2 linked regions of the Azotobacter salinestris genome follow. The protein of the gene in region 2 interacts with the protein of the main gene of each other region in a pairwise test. Links are inferred from orthologs where the notes say so. Each region holds a gene or a part of one and is shown on either strand. Other genes may lie near its edges.

Region 1 (5,320 bases), 1.1 Mb from region 2 along the record:
TCTCGCGCAGGCCCTGCAGCAGGCCCAGGTTGATCTCCTGCTGGATATCCATGTAGCGGTTGTAATCCGCGCTGAGCACGATGTAGACCACCTCGAAGGTCAGCTGGCTTTCATCGAAGGCCAGGAAATGCGCGCGGTCGAAACGGGTGCCCTCGATCCCCTGGACGATCCGCCGGACCAGCGCCGCGACCTCGCGCACCTTCTCCACCGGCGTGTTGTAGGCGATGCCGAACTTGAACACGATCCGCCGGGTGTCCATGCGCTTGTAGTTGTGCAGGGTCCTGGTCAGCATGTCGGAATTGGCGCAGACGATCTGCTCGCCGCTCAGGCTGCGGATGCGGGTGGTCTTCACGCCGATGTGCTCGATGGTTCCGGCCACCTCGCCGAACACCACGAAATCGCCGATCTCGAAAGGCTTGTCCATGCCGATCGACAGCGAGGCGAGGACATCGCCGAGCACCGTCTGCACCGCCAGGGCGATGGCGATGCCGCCGATCCCCAGGCTGGCGACCATGGCGGTGATGTTCACCCCGAGGTTGGCGAGGATCGACAGCAGCATCATCGCCCAGATCAGGATACGGAAGAGGATGCCGATGATCGCCGTGGTCACCGGATTGCGCGCCCGGCCGTTGTGGGCCAGGCTGTCCATCCACAGGCGGATGCCGGTGTCGAGCCACAGCGCCAGCTGAAAGGCCAGGGCGATGAACCAGCCGTGGGACAGCATGTCCTCCCAGCGCGGCGACAATTCCACCACCTTCAGGCCGATGAGCAGCGAGAAGGCGAAGACCAGCAGGCGGCTGGTATGCGCGAGCATTTCCGCGATGAAGCCGTAGAGCCGCCCGCGCGCCGCCAGCGCCCGCATCCGGCGGCTGACGATGCCGAGAATGCCGCGCAGCAGCCAGTAGCTGGCCAGGGTCACGGCCAGCAGCAGGGCGAGGCTCGTCCAGAGGCTTTCGTTCAGCATTGCCTGCCAGTCCAGCTCTTGCCAATTCAGCTCCGTCCAATTCATTGCGTGGCGTCCTCCGAGCAAGGCAATCAGATAGGGAAAGAAAAAGGCGCAGGTCTTTTTTCGTTGACCGACGACCTTGATAAGTTCCCCTCGCCGACAGCCGTGGACGTCCATGGCTGTCTGGGTGACCTGCTGACGCGACAAACAAAAAGCCCCGGCCTCTCCTGCTGGAAAGACCGGGGCGCGTAGCTCGGGGCACGTAGCTCGGGAAGCCGGGCCGGTTCAGCCCGCCGCCTCGCTCATGCGGGAAAGATCAGGGCATCTCGGCCAGCAGCTTCTCCCACTCCTTGTTCTCCTTCTTCGACACGCCGCCGAGCAGCTCGATGGCCTGGCGCAGGCGGAAGCGGGTCAGGTCGGCGCCGAGGATCTCCATGGCGTCGAGTACCGACACCGAGCTGGCCTGGCCGGTGATCGCCGGGAAGATCAGCGGCATTGCGTCGCGCAGCTTGTAGCCGAGGTGCTCGCTGGTCTTCTGGATGATCGCGGTGATGTTGTCCTTGTTCCACTGGCGCAGGGCTTCCAGCTTCCAGAGGATCAGCTGCAGCAACTGGCGGACCTGGTCGGGCGAGAGCCTCTTGTGCTCGAACAGCGTGGCGTCCAGCGGCACGCCGCCGGCGAAGAAGAAGCCGGCCAGCGGGGCGATCTGGCTGAAGGTCTCCACCCGACCCTGCACGTGCGGAGCGATTTGCATCAGGTACTCGGGATTGAACGCCCACTTGTGCACTTCGGCAGCGAAGGCCTCGACCGGCAGCTCGCGCAGCCACTGGCCGTTCAGCCAGGAAAGCTTCTCCATGTCGAAGATCGGCCCGCCGAGGGACACGCGATTGATGTCGAAGTGCTCGATCATCTCCGCCAGGGTGAACTTCTCGCGCTCGTCGGGCATGGACCAGCCCATGCGGCCCAGGTAGTTGAGCATCGCCTCGGGCAGAAAGCCCATGCGCTGGTAGAAGGTGATCGAGGTGGGGTTCTTGCGCTTGGACAGCTTGCTCTTGTCCGGATTGCGCAACAGCGGCATGTACACCAGCTTGGGCTGCTCCCAGCCGAAGTACTCGTAGAGCTTGATCAGCTTGGGCGCCGAGGGCAGCCACTCCTCGCCGCGCAGCACGTGGGTGATGCCCATCAGGTGGTCGTCGACCACGTTGGCGAGGAAATAGGTGGGCAGGCCGTCGGCCTTCATCAGCACCTGCATGTCCATGCGGTCCCAGGGGATCTCCACATCGCCGCGCAGCAGGTCCGGCACCGTGCAGACGCCTTCGCTCGGCACCTTCATGCGGATCACGTGGGACTCGCCGGCATCGATGCGGCGCTGCGCCTCTTGCGGGGCGAGGTGCATGCAGTGGCCGTCGTAGCGCGGGGTCTCCTTGTTGGCCATCTGCTGCGCGCGCACCTGGTCGAGGCGCTCGGCGCTGCAGAAGCAGGGGAAGGCGTGGCCCTTGGCGACCAGCTCGTCCGAGTACTTTTTATAGATCTCGCCGCGCTCGCTCTGCCGGTAGGGGCCGTGGGGGCCGCCGACGTCCGGGCCCTCGTCCCATTCGATGCCTAGCCAGCGCAGGGCGTCGTAGATCTGCTGCTCCGACTCGCGGGTCGAGCGCAGCTGGTCGGTATCCTCGATGCGCAGGATGAACTGGCCGCCGTGCTGACGGGCGAAGCACAGGTTGAACAGGGCGATATAGGCGGTGCCGACGTGCGGATCGCCGGTGGGCGACGGCGCGATGCGGGTGCGGACGGTGGTCATGCAGGCTCCCGGACAGAGGGACGAACAGAAGGATGAAGGGCGCGAATGTTAGCAGGGGCGAAGCCGGGGGCTCCAGCCGGGCACGCGGCCGAACGCTGGAGCCTTCCTGCATCAGACCTGCAGCAGCTTTTCGCGCAGCGCCTGGATCTCGTCGCGCAGCTGCGCCGCGGCCTCGAACTCCAGGTCGCGAGCCAGGGCGTACATCTTCTCCTCGAGCTGGCGGATGCGCTTGTTGATCTCGCTCGGCGAACGCAGCTCGGCGGCATACTGGCCGCTCTCCTCCGCCGCCCTGGCCACCCGTTTGCGGCTGCGCGCGCCGGGCACCACGGCCCCTTCGAGGATGTCCTGAATGTCCTTCTTGACGCCCCTGGGCACGATGCCGTGGGCCTCGTTGAAGGCGATCTGCCTGGCCCGGCGCCGCTCGGTCTCGTCGATGGCGCGCTGCATCGAGCCGGTGATGTTGTCGGCATAGAGGATCGCCTTGCCGTTGAGGTTGCGCGCGGCGCGGCCGATGGTCTGGATCAGCGAGCGTTCGCTGCGCAGGAAGCCCTCCTTGTCCGCGTCGAGGATCGCCACCAGCGACACCTCGGGCATGTCCAGCCCCTCGCGCAGCAGGTTGATGCCCACCAGCACGTCGAAGGCGCCGCTGCGCAGGTCGCGGATGATCTCCACGCGCTCCACGGTGTCGATGTCCGAGTGCAGGTAGCGCACCCGCACGTCGTGGTCGCCCAGGTAGTCGGTGAGGTCCTCGGCCATGCGCTTGGTCAGGGTGGTGACCAGCACGCGCTCCTCGGCGGCGACGCGCTTGCGGATCTCGGAGAGCAGGTCGTCGACCTGGGTAGTCGCCGGACGCACCTCGAGCTGGGGGTCGACCAGGCCGGTGGGGCGCACCACCTGCTCGATGATCCGTCCGGCGTGTTCGGCCTCGTAGGGACCGGGGGTCGCCGAGACGAAGATGGTCTGCGGGCTGATGCGCTCCCACTCGTCGAAACGCATCGGCCGGTTGTCCAGCGCCGAGGGCAGGCGGAAGCCGTATTCCACCAGGGTTTCCTTGCGCGAGCGGTCGCCCTTGTACATGGCGCCGACCTGCGGGACGGTGACGTGGGATTCGTCGATCACCATCAGCGCGTTGTCCGGCAGGTAGTCGTAGAGGGTCGGCGGCGCCTCGCCCGGCGCGCGCCCGGAGAGGTAGCGGGAGTAGTTCTCGATGCCGTTGCAGTAGCCCAGCTCGAGGATCATCTCCAGGTCGAAGCGGGTGCGCTGTTCCAGGCGCTGCGCCTCCACCAGCTTGCCGTGCCCCTGCAGATGCTCCAGGCGGTCCTTGAGTTCGGCCTTGATCTGCTCCACCGCCTCCAGCAGCGTTTCCCGCGGGGTGACGTAGTGGCTCTTGGGATAGAAGGTGAAGCGCGGCAGCTTGCGGATCACCTCGCCGGTCAAGGGATCGAAGGCGGCCAGGCTCTCCACCTCGTCGTCGAACAGCTCGATGCGGATCGCTTCCAGCTCGGATTCGGCCGGGAAGATATCGATCACGTCGCCGCGCACGCGGAAGGTGGCGCGCGCGAAATCCATGTCGTTGCGGGTGTACTGCAGCTCGGCCAGGCGACGCAGCAGGGCGCGCTGGTCGAGTCTGTCGCCGCGGTCGATGTGCAGCACCATCTTCAGGTAGCTGGCCGGATCGCCCAGGCCGTAGATCGACGAGACGGTGGCGACGATGATCGCGTCCGGCCGCTCCAGCAACGCCTTGGTCGCCGACAGGCGCATCTGTTCGATGTGGTCGTTGATCGAGGCGTCCTTCTCGATGTAGGTGTCGGAGGACGGCACATAGGCTTCCGGCTGGTAGTAGTCGTAGTAGGAGACGAAGTATTCCACCGCGTTGTGCGGGAAGAAGCTCTTGAACTCGCCGTAGAGCTGCGCCGCCAGGGTCTTGTTGGGCGCCAGCACCAGGGTCGGGCGCTGCACCCGGGCGATCACGCTGGCGATGCTGAAGGTCTTGCCGGAGCCGGTCACCCCGAGCAGGGTCTGGTGCGACAACCCGGCCTCCAGCCCCTCGACCATCCGACGGATGGCCTCGGGCTGGTCGCCGGCGGGCTGGAAACGGGTCACCAGCTGGAATTCGGACATGGGAACCTCTCTCGATGGTGCCGGCGGACAACTTCGCCGGGAAACTGCAGGCAGCCGGCATGCGTCCGGCAGGAGCCTTCGAGCACCGGCCGGCGGGGCCGCCTTCGACATATGGTTGACACAAAACCCTGAAACAGCATATCGCAGGCATCGGACGTGGCCGCTATACTAACGCCCCGATTCTGCATGCCCCCTGCGCATACCGTCGCCCCTCTCCGGTCGATGGCCCGTCCGCCTGCGTGGGGGTAGTAGCCTGGCCCTCCACCCTCTTCTTCTTCGAGCACCTCGACCATGAGCTTGTTCTCTGCCGTAGAAATGGCACCGCGTGACCCGATCCTTGGCCTCACCGAAGCATTCAATGCCGATACCCGTCCGACCAAGGTCAACCTCGGTGTCGGCGTCTACTACAACGAAGAGGGTCGAATTCCCCTGCTGCGCGCCGTCGAGGAAGCCGA
Region 2 (3,417 bases):
TCCGTGTCAGCCATAAGGGGCGTCCCAATCTATCGGCAGGCAAGCCCTGCGGTGCCAAAGCCTGCCTCCTCGCGGCCGACTCGGCGTATGCGAGGGTGTCGCAGGGCTGGAGGAGTCAAGCTTGGCAGATCGCCTGGTTGCCCAGTGGCAAGCGAGAAACCGGCTCCCTCAGGAGCCGGCTCTTGCCCTGGTTGTCCCGATCAAGCCCGGTCGCGCTCCAGCAGTGGCTTGAGAAAACGTCCGGTATGGGAATGTGCCATCCGGGCGATCTCCTCGGGCGTCCCCGCGCCGATGATCCTGCCGCCTCGCGAGCCCCCCTCGGGGCCGAGATCGACGATCCAGTCGGCAGTCTTGATTACGTCCAGATTATGCTCGATCACCACCACGGTGTTGCCGTGGTCGCGCAGCCGGTGCAACACGTCCAAGAGCTGCTGGATGTCGGCGAAATGCAGGCCCGTGGTGGGCTCGTCGAGAATGTACAGGGTCTTGCCGGTATCCCGTTTCGACAGTTCGCGGCTCAGCTTGACCCGTTGCGCCTCGCCGCCGGACAGGGTCGTGGCGCTCTGACCCAGGCGAATGTAGGAGAGACCAACATCGATGAGCGTCTGCAGCTTGCGCGCCACGGCCGGTACGGCATCGAAGAAGTCGCGGGCTTCCTCGATAGTCATTTCCAGCACTTCGTGGATGTTTTTCCCTTTGTATTTCACTTCGAGGGTTTCGCGGTTGTAGCGCTTGCCCTTGCAGACATCGCAGGGAACGTAGATGTCCGGTAGAAAGTGCATCTCCACCTTGATCACACCGTCACCCTGGCAGGCCTCGCAGCGTCCGCCCTTGACGTTGAAGGAGAATCGCCCGGGGTTGTAGCCGCGCGAGCGCGACTCCGGCACTCCGGCGAACAGCTCGCGAATGGGCGTGAACAGTCCGGTATAGGTGGCTGGATTCGAGCGTGGCGTCCTGCCGATCGGGCTCTGGTCGATATCGACCACCTTGTCCAGATGCTGCAGGCCGTCGAAGCTGTCGTGGGGGGCAGTTTCCAGCGCGCTGCTGCCATTCAATGCCGTGGCGGTGAGGGGAAACAGGGTGTTGTTGATCAAGGTCGACTTGCCCGAACCGGACACCCCGGTAATGCAGGTGAGCAGGCCCACCGGGATCTCCAGGTCGACGTTCTGCAGGTTGTTGCCACGGGCCCCCTTGAGCTTGAGGAGCCTTTTGGCGTCGCGGGGGGTGCGCTCGGCCGGGACCTCGATCTTCATGCGGCCGGAGAGGTACTTGCCGGTCAGCGACGCGGGGTGGGCCATCACTTCGGCCGGCGCGCCCTCGGCGACGATCTGTCCGCCATGCACGCCGGCCCCCGGACCTATGTCGACCAGATAGTCGGCCAGGCGGATGGCATCCTCGTCGTGCTCCACCACGATCACCGTGTTGCCCAGGTCGCGCAGGTGGGTGAGGGTGGCCAGCAGGCGCTCGTTGTCGCGCTGATGCAGGCCGATGGAGGGTTCGTCGAGGATGTACATCACGCCGACCAGGCCGGCGCCGATCTGGCTGGCCAGGCGAATGCGCTGCGCCTCGCCACCGGACAGGGTGTCGGCACTGCGATCCAGGGTCAGGTAGTCGAGGCCGACGTTGACCAGGAACTGCAGGCGCTCGCGGATCTCCTTGAGGATCTTCCCGGCGATCTCGCCGCGCCGGCCGCTCAGCGACAGGTCGGAGAAATAGCTGCAGGCCTCGCCCACCGGCAGGGCGGTGACCGCCGGCAGGGTCTTTTCACCGACCCAGACGTGTCGCGCCTCGCGGCGCAGGCGGGTGCCGCGGCAGTCGGGGCAAGGCTGGCTGCTGAGCAGCTTGGCAAGTTCCTCGCGGACGCTGGCGGATTCGGTTTCTCGATAGCGACGCTCGAGGTTGGAAATGATGCCCTCGAACGGATGGGCGCGGACCACGATGTCACCACGGTCGTTGAGATAGCGGAACTCGATGCTTTCGCGGCCGCTGCCGTGTAGCAGGGTCTTCTGTACAGTGGCAGGCAGGTCCGCGAACGGTTCCTCGAGGCTGAAGCCATAGTGTGCGGCCAGCGAGCCGAGCATCTGGAAGTAGTAGACGTTGCGCCGATCCCAGCCGCGGATCGCGCCTGCGGCGAGGGACAGCTTGCCATCGACCAGTCGGCGCGGATCGAAGTACTGCTTGACGCCCAGGCCGTCGCAGGAGGGGCAGGCCCCGGCCGGGTTGTTGAAGGAGAACAGCTTGGGTTCCAGCTCACCGATCGAGTGCCCGCAGTGGGGGCAGGCGAAGCGTGCGGAGAAGATCAGCTCTTCGCCGGCCTCGCCCTCCATCGGTACCGCCAGGGCGATGCCGTCGGCCAGTTTCAGCGCAGTCTCGAAGGATTCGGCCAGGCGCTGCTGCAGGTCGCCGCGCACCTTGAAGCGGTCCACCACCACGTCGATGCTGTGCTTCTTCTGCTTGTCCAGCTTGGGCAACTCGTCCAGCTCGAAGAGCCGGCCGTCGACTCGCGCGCGGACGAAGCCTTGGGCGCGCAACTCGTCGAACACCAAGAGGTGCTCGCCCTTGCGCTCGCGGACCACAGGAGCCAGCAGCATCAGCTTGCTGCCTTCCGGTAGCGCCAGCACCTGATCGACCATCTGGCTGACGGTCTGCGCCTCCAGCGGCACGTCGTGCTCTGGACAGCGCGGTGTGCCGACGCGGGCGTAGAGCAGGCGCAGGTAGTCGTAGATCTCGGTGATGGTGCCGACGGTGGAGCGCGGGTTGTGCGAGGTGGATTTCTGCTCGATGGAAATCGCCGGCGACAGGCCCTCGATGGCATCGACATCGGGCTTTTCCATCATCGACAGGAATTGCCGGGCGTAGGCCGAGAGGGATTCCACGTAGCGGCGCTGGCCTTCGGCATAGAGGGTGTCGAAGGCCAGCGAGGATTTGCCGGAGCCGGACAGGCCGGTGATGACGATCAGCTTGTCGCGGGGCAGGGTCAGGTCGATGTTCTTCAGGTTGTGGGTGCGCGCCCCACGGATCAGGATCTTGTCCAAAGCGGCCTCGCATGGCGGGCGGAAATCCGCGAGTATACGGCGCACCGCGGGAAGCCGGGAAACGCCCGGCCGGCTGGCATGTGCTGGCCGAACGGCGGCTGGTAGAATCGCGCATTTTCACGAGGACTGGAGCATGCACGATCGCGAGCGCATGAGTGGCAGCGAAATCCGGGCGGGCGGCGGACTGGCGCTGGTATTCGCCTTTCGCATGCTGGGCATGTTCATGGTGCTGCCGGTGCTTGCCACCTATGGCATGGACCTGACGGATGCCACGCCAACTCTGATCGGCCTGGCAATCGGCGCCTACGGCCTGACCCAGGCGGTGCTGCAGATCCCGTTCGGCATCCTTTCCGACCGCATCGGCCGGCGTCCGGTGATCTAT

What was found. The genes of interacting proteins can lie anywhere in the genome.
Region 1: the proteins of uvrA (region 2) and uvrB interact in binary tests that used the Escherichia coli proteins (3 or more experiments, as listed by UniProt). The link is inferred for Azotobacter salinestris from one-to-one orthologs.

The regions. Positions count from the first base shown.
Region 1 is NZ_CP045302.1:4,520,935-4,526,254, reverse strand. What follows is about bases 2,361-5,320. They hold uvrB (excinuclease ABC subunit UvrB), read right to left. Parts: upstream 4,866-5,320; coding sequence 2,856-4,865; downstream 2,361-2,855. Other genes in these bases: GCU53_RS21300 (amino acid aminotransferase), read left to right, coding at 5,157-5,320; gltX (glutamate--tRNA ligase), read right to left, coding at 2,361-2,744. Outside these bases: GCU53_RS21315 (mechanosensitive ion channel family protein), read right to left, coding at 1-979; more of gltX, read right to left, coding at 1,263-2,360. UniProt on the Escherichia coli protein: The UvrABC repair system catalyzes the recognition and processing of DNA lesions. A damage recognition complex composed of 2 UvrA and 2 UvrB subunits scans DNA for abnormalities.
Region 2 is NZ_CP045302.1:3,428,955-3,432,371, forward strand. It holds uvrA (excinuclease ABC subunit UvrA), read right to left. Parts: upstream 3,036-3,417; coding sequence 201-3,035; downstream 1-200. Other genes in the region: GCU53_RS16005 (MFS transporter), read left to right, coding at 3,169-3,417. UniProt on the Escherichia coli protein: The UvrABC repair system catalyzes the recognition and processing of DNA lesions. UvrA is an ATPase and a DNA-binding protein. A damage recognition complex composed of 2 UvrA and 2 UvrB subunits scans DNA for abnormalities.